4 regions of the Paenibacillus sp. G34 genome follow, and region 4 is predicted to be linked to each of the others. Evidence: predicted binding sites of a transcription regulator. Region 4 holds the regulator's gene; each other region holds the start of a gene.

Region 1 (2,210 bases), 2.0 Mb from region 4:
CTTTGCTGCAGGTGACAGCTGTGCGATACACTACAATCCGACAGGCAAAGCGGCTTACATTCCACTGGCAACAAACGCTGTGCGGATGGGTACACTCGTAGCACGCAACCTGGTTCGTCCAACGACTCCTTACATGGGAACACAGGGCACATCGGGCATCAAAATCTATGAGCAAAATATTGCGGGAACAGGTATGACCGAAATGTCTGCCAGAGAGGAAGGGCTGGTGGTAGAGGCGGTTATCCTGGAAGACAGCTACCGTCCGGAATTTATGCCAACCGCTGAGAAACTGCTTCTTAAAGTGGTCTACGAACAAGCGACTCGCCGGATTGTCGGAGCACAGGTGATGTCACAAGTGGATCTGACGCAGTCGATCAATACAATCTCGGTTTGTATCCAGAACAACATGACGGTGGATGAGCTGGCGTTTATCGACTTCTTCTTCCAACCACATTACAATAAACCGTGGAACTTCTTGAACACTGCAGGTCTGCAAGCCCTGCCTCCGGTGGAGGTTAAAACACCAGCACTGGTGTAAGTTGGCTGGGATTGCGCAAGGCATCCACAATGAAGATGGCTTGCAACGATAAAGAATTCGGGTGCATCATAAAATAAAGAACAGTGGGGAGGCTGGCGATTCATATCGTCAGTCTTCCTTTTTGTCGTCTCTGGAAGGCAGGTGGGGAATTTGATCATCTTCTTGAACTACTTTGTGATTATTTGCACAAAGTTTTCCGAGAGGTCGATATACAATGAATTCATGGATAGCGTTTCTTGACATACGAACGGATCGAAGACAAAGGAGAGGATGACATATGGCGACTAAAACCCCTCAAGAGGTTGCACAATATACGGCACAGGCCGGGTTGAAAAAAGCGCAAAATCCGGTTTCCTCAGTACTGATTTTGGGTTTCTTGGCAGGTGCATTCATTGCGCTTGGGTTTCTATTGGATATTCGTGTAATTGCATCTGCACCTGCAGAGTGGGGGAGCATTGCAACATTTATCGGAGCGGCGGTGTTCCCGGTAGGTCTAATTCTGGTCCTGATTGGCGGGGGAGAACTGTTGACGGGTAACATGATGGCTGTACCGCTCGCTGCAATCACACGTAAAATCTCTCCAGCCAGCATGCTGAAGAACCTGTTGCTCGTGACACTGGGCAATCTGCTCGGTGCCCTGTTCGTGGCCTTTTTCTTTGGTCATGTGCTCGGGCTTACAGCCGAAGGTGTATACCTGACTAAAGTGGTTGATATGGCAGGACACAAGCTGCACGACAGCTTTTTGCAAGCTTTTATCTCAGGCATAGGCTGTAACTGGCTGGTAGCGCTGGCTGTGTGGCTGTCCTATGCGGCCGATACGATGAGCGGTAAAATTCTGGGTATATGGTTTCCAACGATGGCGTTTGTGGCTATCGGATTTCAGCACGTTGTGGCCAACATGTTTCTGATTCCGGCAGCGATCTTTGAAGGACACTATACCTGGGGGCAGTACGTCATGAATTTTATTCCGGTCTGGCTGGGTAATCTAACGGGTGGTGCTTTGTTCGTAGCGGCTGCATACTGGATGGTATATCTCCGCAAGACCGAGCAAGTAGCCACAGTAGCCAAAAATGAAACAATGGTTCCTGCTGTAACTTCTCCTATGGAAGCAGAGGGCAGAGCGATGTGGAGCAAACAGGCGTAACCCATGGTAGAGTCGACACTTAGGAGCATCGTATTCGCAAGTATAAATAGTCAGAGTGTAGGAAGATAGTTACGGAGATTTACCAGATAATAATACAGGAATAATGAAGTGAGATGATGCATCTTATCGCTTCACGACAAGTTTGGTCGTGGCGAGAGGAGATGGGATCATCTTTTTTTTGCACAAAATTAAATTCGCCATGACAAGGTTCGGGGGAACGAAACCTGAGCATGGCGAATTTCGGGAGTGGTCCATGATATGGCATGAGGAGGAAGTGGGGAAACACCAACCTAATGCCTTGTTCTTAATTTACCCCCGGGTTCAGAGAATGAATCAAAGGGATAAAAAATTATTTTTGAAAAAACGAGAATAATGGATTTGCACAGAAATATGCTACCCGACATCCAAGGAAATTTGGCCGATTTACCCTGTTCTCTTTACGTTTTAGTCCCGAACGGGATATGATATAGGGATAGCCATTGAAAGAGGGGGAGCCAAATGATGATCGATCAGGAGAATGGTGTATTT
Region 2 (2,210 bases), 190 kb from region 4:
GAGAAAAAGGAAAGTGAGTAACGGCAGAAAACGATAGATCGTTGTAGGAGGTGATACAAAGAGGGCAGAAAATCGGAGGAGCGAAGCATTCGTTTTTCAGGAACGTTCTAGCCTCTTGCATGAGCGAGGATAACACGACGGCACACCAGTGGAGCAGTAGCAAAGCCGAAACTCGCGTAAACAGCAGAAAAATGGGCAGAAAAACGGAGGAGTGAAGCGTCCGTTTTTCAGGAACGTTCTAGCCTCTTGCATGAGCGAGGATAACACGACGGCACACCAGTGGAGCAGTAGCAAATGGCGGTGCTCGCGTAAGCAGTAGAAAAATGGGCAGAAAAACGAAGGAGCGAAGCATTCGTTTTTCAGGAACGTTCTACCCTCTTGCACGAGCGAGAATAACACGACAGCGCGTCAGTAGAGCAGTAGCAAAGACGGAACTCGCGTAAACAGCAGAAAAATGGGCAGAAAAACGGAGGAGTGAAGCGTCCGTTTTTCAGGAACGTTCTACCCTCTTGCATGAGCGAGAATAACACGACGGCGCACCAGTGGAGCAGTAGCAAAGGCGGTGCTCGCGTAAGCAGCAGAAAATGGGCAGAAAAACGAAGGAGCGAAGCATTCGTTTTTCAGGAACCTACTTGAAGTCCTTGGTTGCTCCGAGCATAGCGGAGTAATGGTTCCCCAAAATGGTAGGAACAAAGGGGACGGTGGCTGTTTGCACATTAGAGGTTCACACGATAACGGAGCGGGCAGGACAGACGGAAGAAGCGGAGCGTTCGCATTTATCCCCGGATTTTCACTTTGGAAAAGTGAATCGAAAAAATCCGGGGATAACGGCGATCTGAAGTTGTTCTGCCCGCGGAGTGGTCAAGTGTGAACAGCCCTCGTATTGTGCAATAAGACAACATCCAAAGTTTGTGATAAAAATCACAGATGGTGTGACTTGCTCGACGTATACTGAAAATATAAGAAAAACATTCATCCCGCGGTTCCGGTTCCCCAGTAGAGAGAACGTGTTCCGGGTTATGTGAAACAATTCACAAAAAAATCGCGGCTTTGGACACATAATGATACGTTTATTTCAAAAATATAATGTGTCCAGAAATCCAAAAAAGCGGAGGGATTACGATGTCGGTGATCGAAAAAGATGTTAAACAACAAACAGGCTGGAGAAACTTTACCAAAGGAACATGGACCAAGACGGTTAACGTGAATGATTTTCTGGAACATAACCTTTCCCCATACTATGGTGATGAGGCGTTCCTTGCAGGTGCAACCCAGAATACCAAAGAATTGTGGGATATTGTATCTGACCTGACCAAGAAAGAACGGGATAACGGTGGTGTGCTTGACGTTGATGTAAATACGCCGGCGACAATTACTTCCCACCAACCAGGATACTTGGATCAGTCCAAAGAGCAGATTGTCGGGGTTCAAACAGATGCTCCGTTCAAACGTTCCATTCAGCCATTCGGCGGAATTCGAATGATGATCGATGCTTGTGAAGCATATGGTTTTGAAATGCCTCAAGGTGTCATTGATATATTTACTAACATTCGTAAAACGCATAACCAAGGTGTATTTGATGCTTACACTTCCGAGATGCGTGCAGCACGTAAAGCAGGTATTATCACAGGTTTGCCGGATGCATACGGTCGTGGCCGGATCATCGGAGACTATCGCCGGGTTGCTTTGTACGGAGTAGACTTCCTTATTCGTAACAAAAAAGGTGAACTCAATTCACTCGAAGTCGACGTAATTGATGAAGATGTTATTCGTTTGCGCGAAGAGTTGTCTGAACAGATTCGTGCACTGCAAGAACTGAAACAACTGGGTGAGATGCATGGCTTCGATATTTCATTGCCAGCAACAACGGCTAAAGAAGCATTCCAATGGCTGTATTTTGGTTACCTCGCAGCGATCAAGGAGCAGAACGGTGCCGCAATGTCCCTTGGACGTGTATCCTCCTTCCTGGATATTTACATTGAACGTGATTTGCAAGAAGGTATCCTGACGGAAGAACAGGCTCAAGAACTGGTTGACCACTTTGTCATGAAACTGCGGATTGTCAAATTCCTGCGTACGCCGGATTACAACGAATTGTTCAGTGGTGACCCAACATGGGTAACGGAATCCATTGGTGGGATGTCTGTCAACGGTGAAACGCGCGTCACTAAAAACAGCTTCCGTTTCCTGCACACACTGCACAACTTGGG
Region 3 (2,210 bases), 3.0 Mb from region 4:
AAACCGCTAGGATAGACGTCCCCCGTATGACTGATGAACACAAAACCATCTCCATCATTGACTCCTTGCGGTGCACGTCCCAGCATATCTTTGCGTTTGGCGAAAACCGAGGCCAGCCCCGAGGTCTGCTCTAAATTCTGCCGTGAGTTCTGCTCTACATTTTGTCCCCAGTTTGATTTTGAGATTTGCTTCAAGTTCTGCTCTGAACCCTGTTTCGCTCCTGTTGCTGTCCGTTGCTGCATCATGACCCGTCTGTAGTGTGGCGCCTCCGTTGATTTCACGCCGTAAGGCATCTCATGAGCAAGTTGCACCATCCACTTCATGATTTGCTCATGCTCTTCCGCTGTGATCATATCTTTCTCCTGAGCCCTGCCTGTCGGAATGAGGAAAAACAGACTCCACAGCACAACGCCCATCTCTTTCACCTTACGGCTGATCGCCTCCAGATCGTGAAGATTATAACGGGAAACGGTGGTGTTAATTTGAATCGGAATGTCTGCTTCCTGCAAAAATGTGATGCCTCTCATTGTCATGTCATACGAACCTCTAGTTCCGCGAAAATGATCATGAATTTCGGCCGTTGACCCGTCCAGACTGAATGCCCAGCGGGATAAACCAACCTCTTTGGCTCGCGTAATCGCCGCTTGTGTGACTTTAGGGGTGGCGCTGGGTGTCATGGATACGGGTAGCCCCTTCTCCCGGATCGCATAGTCCGCCAGTTCAAACAGATCTGGTCGCATTAAAGGATCACCACCCGTGAAAACAAATAACGGCTGCTCCTCCAAAGCGGCGATATCATCAATCAGCCTTTTCCCCTGTTCGGTGGTCAGTTGACGCGGATCGGCCCGATGCTGAGCCTCTGCCCGACAATGTACACATTTCAGTGCACATGCCCGGGTCACTTCCCAGATCACGATGAACGGATATTGGGTATAGTCGCGTGGCTTTAACTGCGACCTTAACTGCTGCATTTGCGCCTTGATCTGTGGCATCGCCATCCATTTTCCCCCTATCTACATGCCATTAAGTGTAGATCAGATGTAAGGTCAGGAAAGTGAGAAGAATCACAATGAGGACATAACCGTCACAAGTCAACGAATTCGCCAATATAAAAAACGACCTCTCCCGAATTGTGTTCGGAAAAGATCGCCGTATAAAGGCATCACGTATGGTTGAATCTCGCTCCCCATTTACGAGGCATCCTCTATGTCTATGTCACGCCCATGAAAATATCTATCTTATGATGTGGATTAGCTTCCCCAGTATTGCTTCGCAATCTGCTGCCCCTGGTGAATCTTCGCCCACTGCTGGGCTTCGCTCAATTCGTTCCCGCCATCACAGGAGGCAAAACCGCATTGGTGAGACAGTAGCAGCCTGTCCTTATCAATGATCTTGGAGGCTTCGTCCAGTAGACGAACCACGCGCTCCTCATCATCAAGTGTACTTGTTTTGGAGGACAACAATCCTAGTACAATTTCCGTATCCGGTCTGTCTTTGAACACTTCCAGCGCTTCAATGGAACCGGCGCGGTCATCATCCCACTCCAGGAAGAAACGGTCATACTTCAATTGCTTCAAGAACAGATTCGCAATCTTCACATACGATCCGCCGCCCATATTACGGGAATCATAGTTCCCGCGGCAGTTATGTGTCCACATTTTCAGACCCAGGCTATGACCGAAGTCAATGACCGTATTGTTGATATCAATAAACTCCGTGGCGAGGCCCTGTACTTCCTCTTGATTAATATGCTCTCCGGTAAACGGCGAGTTCGGATTGTCGTCTGCAAACAACTCCCACAGGCAGTCATCCATCTGCAAAATCGTACCGCCCGCATCTGCAAACTCCTGCACAAATTCCGTATAAGCACTCACCAGACCCGCTTTCAGTTCCTGTGTATTCTGGTATACTGCGTCCTTACCCCCAATGTTGTCCGACCAGGACAATTCACCGAAAATATGGGATGGTGACGGAATGCAAAGTTTAGTCTGTTGATCACCCGCTTGTTCTTGCAACTGCTTGAACAGTTGAATGAAATGATGATTCTTGCCGCTTAGTTCACCTGTGATACGTAGTCCAATATCTTTGCGTGTTTCATATTTGGAAGTGCCGTCCACATCCCGGAAAAAGTACCCATGATCCGCAATATAACGCTCCACTCCGCCAAATCCCCACACAAAGTCGAGATGCCACATCGATTTGGAAAATTC
Region 4 (2,210 bases):
GAATTAAAGCTGCCAGTCTCATTTCCTCAAACATATCCAGATTGTTATTGCTTGCCGGTCCGTCTGTTCCCAGAGACACGGTAACACCTGCTTTTAACAGAGCAGGGACACGGGCAACACCCGATGCAAGCTTCAAATTACTTCCTGGATTATGAGAGACAGCTACATCATGACGTGCCAAGATCTCGATCTCTTCGTCGTTCAGATGCACAGCATGAGCTACGAGTGAAGGACGTGAGAAGAAGCCATGCTTCTCCAAATGCGCCACAGGACGCAGGCCGTAATCGGTCACATTCTGCTCCACTTCACGTAATGTCTCAGACATGTGGGTATGAAGTGGCAGGTTTAAATCATGTGCAACCTGTACAAGCTTCTCTATGTAATCTGGAGGGCATGTATACGGTGCATGCGGGGAGATCACGGTTGTGATGCGTCCATTAGCCTGTCCATTCCATTCACGCGCAAATGCAGCGGACTCTTCGAGTTTCCGCATCTGCTCTTCTTCGGAGCAAAGTCCAATTACGCCACGAGCCAGTGCAGCTCTAGCCCCTGACTGTTCAACCACTTTAGCCACCTGATCCATGTGATCATACATGTCCAGGAAAGCCGTTGTTCCGCCTTTTAACATCTCAAGTACCGAAAGGGATGCTCCCCAATACACGTCCTCTGACGTCATTTTCGCTTCCATTGGCCACATTTTTTCTTGCAACCACACTTGTAGTGCCAGATCATCACCATGCCCACGAAGAAGAGACATCGCCGCATGACCATGCGTATTGATCAGACCCGGCAGGAAGAGTAGTCCTTTTCCATCGACTTTGGACAAGTTTTCGTCTCCATCCGGCAGCGTCTCACCAATATGCACAATCTTGTCATTTTCAATGACCATATACCCTTGAACTACAGTCCAGTTCGCGCCTTCATTAACTGCGAATTTACCATTGTGGATTACCCATTTATTCATTGTTGTCATTCTGCTCTTCTTCCTTCCCATTTTCCAAATAATAAGCCAAGCTAAGCAAATCCGTTGTAAAATCAGCATGATGAATGCGAACATGTGGAGGCGTTTTTAGAATCGTTGGTGCAAAATTCAAGATCGCCTCAATTCCCGATTCAATCAGTTGGTCGGCAACGTTCTGAGCTTCTATATCCGGTACGGTAATAATGCCGATACGGATGTTATCTTTCTGTACCGCTTCCGTAAGCTCTTCCATCGGTTGCACCGTCAGGCTGTTGATTTTGCTGCCAATCTTCGGCCCAAAGGCATCAAAAATAGCTACAATTTTCATATTGTCCTTCAGATATGCATTGTAATTGGACAGTGCGTGTCCGAGATTACCGGCTCCGACCAGAGCCACATTAATTTGCTGGTCGATTTTTAAAATGTGACGAATCTTCTCAATCAGGTAAGAGACGTCGTAACCGATTCCTTTGCGACCAAAATCTCCGAAATAAGCCAAATCTTTGCGGATCTGAGCCGGGTTTAGATCCAATCGCTGGCCGAGCTCCTGCGAGGAAACCGTTGTCACCTCACGCTGAACCAACTCGTTCAAATAACGCAAATATACAGGCAAACGCCTTACTACCGCTTCTGATATTTTATCCGATTTCATTCTTGCTCCCCCTTACCATTGCCACGATAAAATGTAATAAATATTGAAAAGATGAGCATTCTGTATACATGCAAAATCCATGCATATTCCTCATACAGAATGCCCGTATTATTGGGATTATAAGTTCAAATATGCGTTGCCCTTTCGAAGTCTTCCTCGAGTTTAACGCCATGTAGATGTGCAATGCAATATTATAGCCTACAATTCATTAATTTTGCTTCTCAGCTGCACGATCAAGCCATTCAGCGATGCGTGGAACCATCTGTTCCGTGAGCATATGCTCCATTTTGGGTCCCGGCAGTGAATACAGGAAGTACTTGCCGTAGTAAGCCTCAATCACTCTTGTATCATATACAATGACGATACCGCGATCCTTCCCCGTACGAACAAGTCGGCCAAATCCTTGCTTGAACCGGATGACAGCCTGAGGCACAGATAGCTTCATAAATGGATTTTTCTTCTGCTCTTGCAACAATTCACTCTTCGCTTCAAGGAGAGGATGGTTGGGAGGCTGGAACGGCAGTCTTACGATGGCAAGACAGGTCAGCGCTTCTCCCGGAATATCCACACCTTCCCAGAAACTGCTCGTCCCCAGCA

Evidence for each region. The regulator Rex, encoded in region 4, represses fermentation and respiration genes when NADH is low (regulators of the CRP and FNR family bind a similar motif). The targets are predictions, from matches to a motif close to TTGTGAAATATTTCACAA.
Region 1: a site for Rex is predicted at 711-728, ahead of AC1VYS_RS26400 (formate/nitrite transporter family protein). Genes of this name have one in related genera too.
Region 2: a site for Rex is predicted at 1,020-1,037, ahead of pflB (formate C-acetyltransferase). Genes of this name have one in related genera too.
Region 3: a site for Rex is predicted at 1,053-1,070, ahead of AC1VYS_RS04195 (TIGR04053 family radical SAM/SPASM domain-containing protein). Genes of this name have one in related genera too.

What each region holds. Positions count from the first base shown of each region.
Region 1 is NZ_CM166469.1:5,831,585-5,833,794, reverse strand. Features, by position in the region: gene AC1VYS_RS26405 (FAD-dependent oxidoreductase) at 1-538, shown strand, start outside; gene AC1VYS_RS26400 (formate/nitrite transporter family protein) at 816-1,682, shown strand; gene AC1VYS_RS26395 (molybdopterin-containing oxidoreductase family protein) at 2,184-2,210, shown strand, end outside.
Region 2 is NZ_CM166469.1:4,070,401-4,072,610, reverse strand. Features, by position in the region: gene AC1VYS_RS18510 (hypothetical protein) at 681-839, shown strand; gene pflB (formate C-acetyltransferase) at 1,123-2,210, shown strand, end outside.
Region 3 is NZ_CM166469.1:925,654-927,863, reverse strand. Features, by position in the region: gene AC1VYS_RS04195 (TIGR04053 family radical SAM/SPASM domain-containing protein) at 1-992, opposite strand, end outside; gene AC1VYS_RS04190 (cobalamin-independent methionine synthase II family protein) at 1,251-2,210, opposite strand, start outside.
Region 4 is NZ_CM166469.1:3,880,432-3,882,641, forward strand. Features, by position in the region: gene AC1VYS_RS17475 (amidohydrolase) at 1-973, opposite strand, end outside; gene AC1VYS_RS17480 (redox-sensing transcriptional repressor Rex) at 957-1,613, opposite strand; gene dinG (ATP-dependent DNA helicase DinG) at 1,822-2,210, opposite strand, start outside.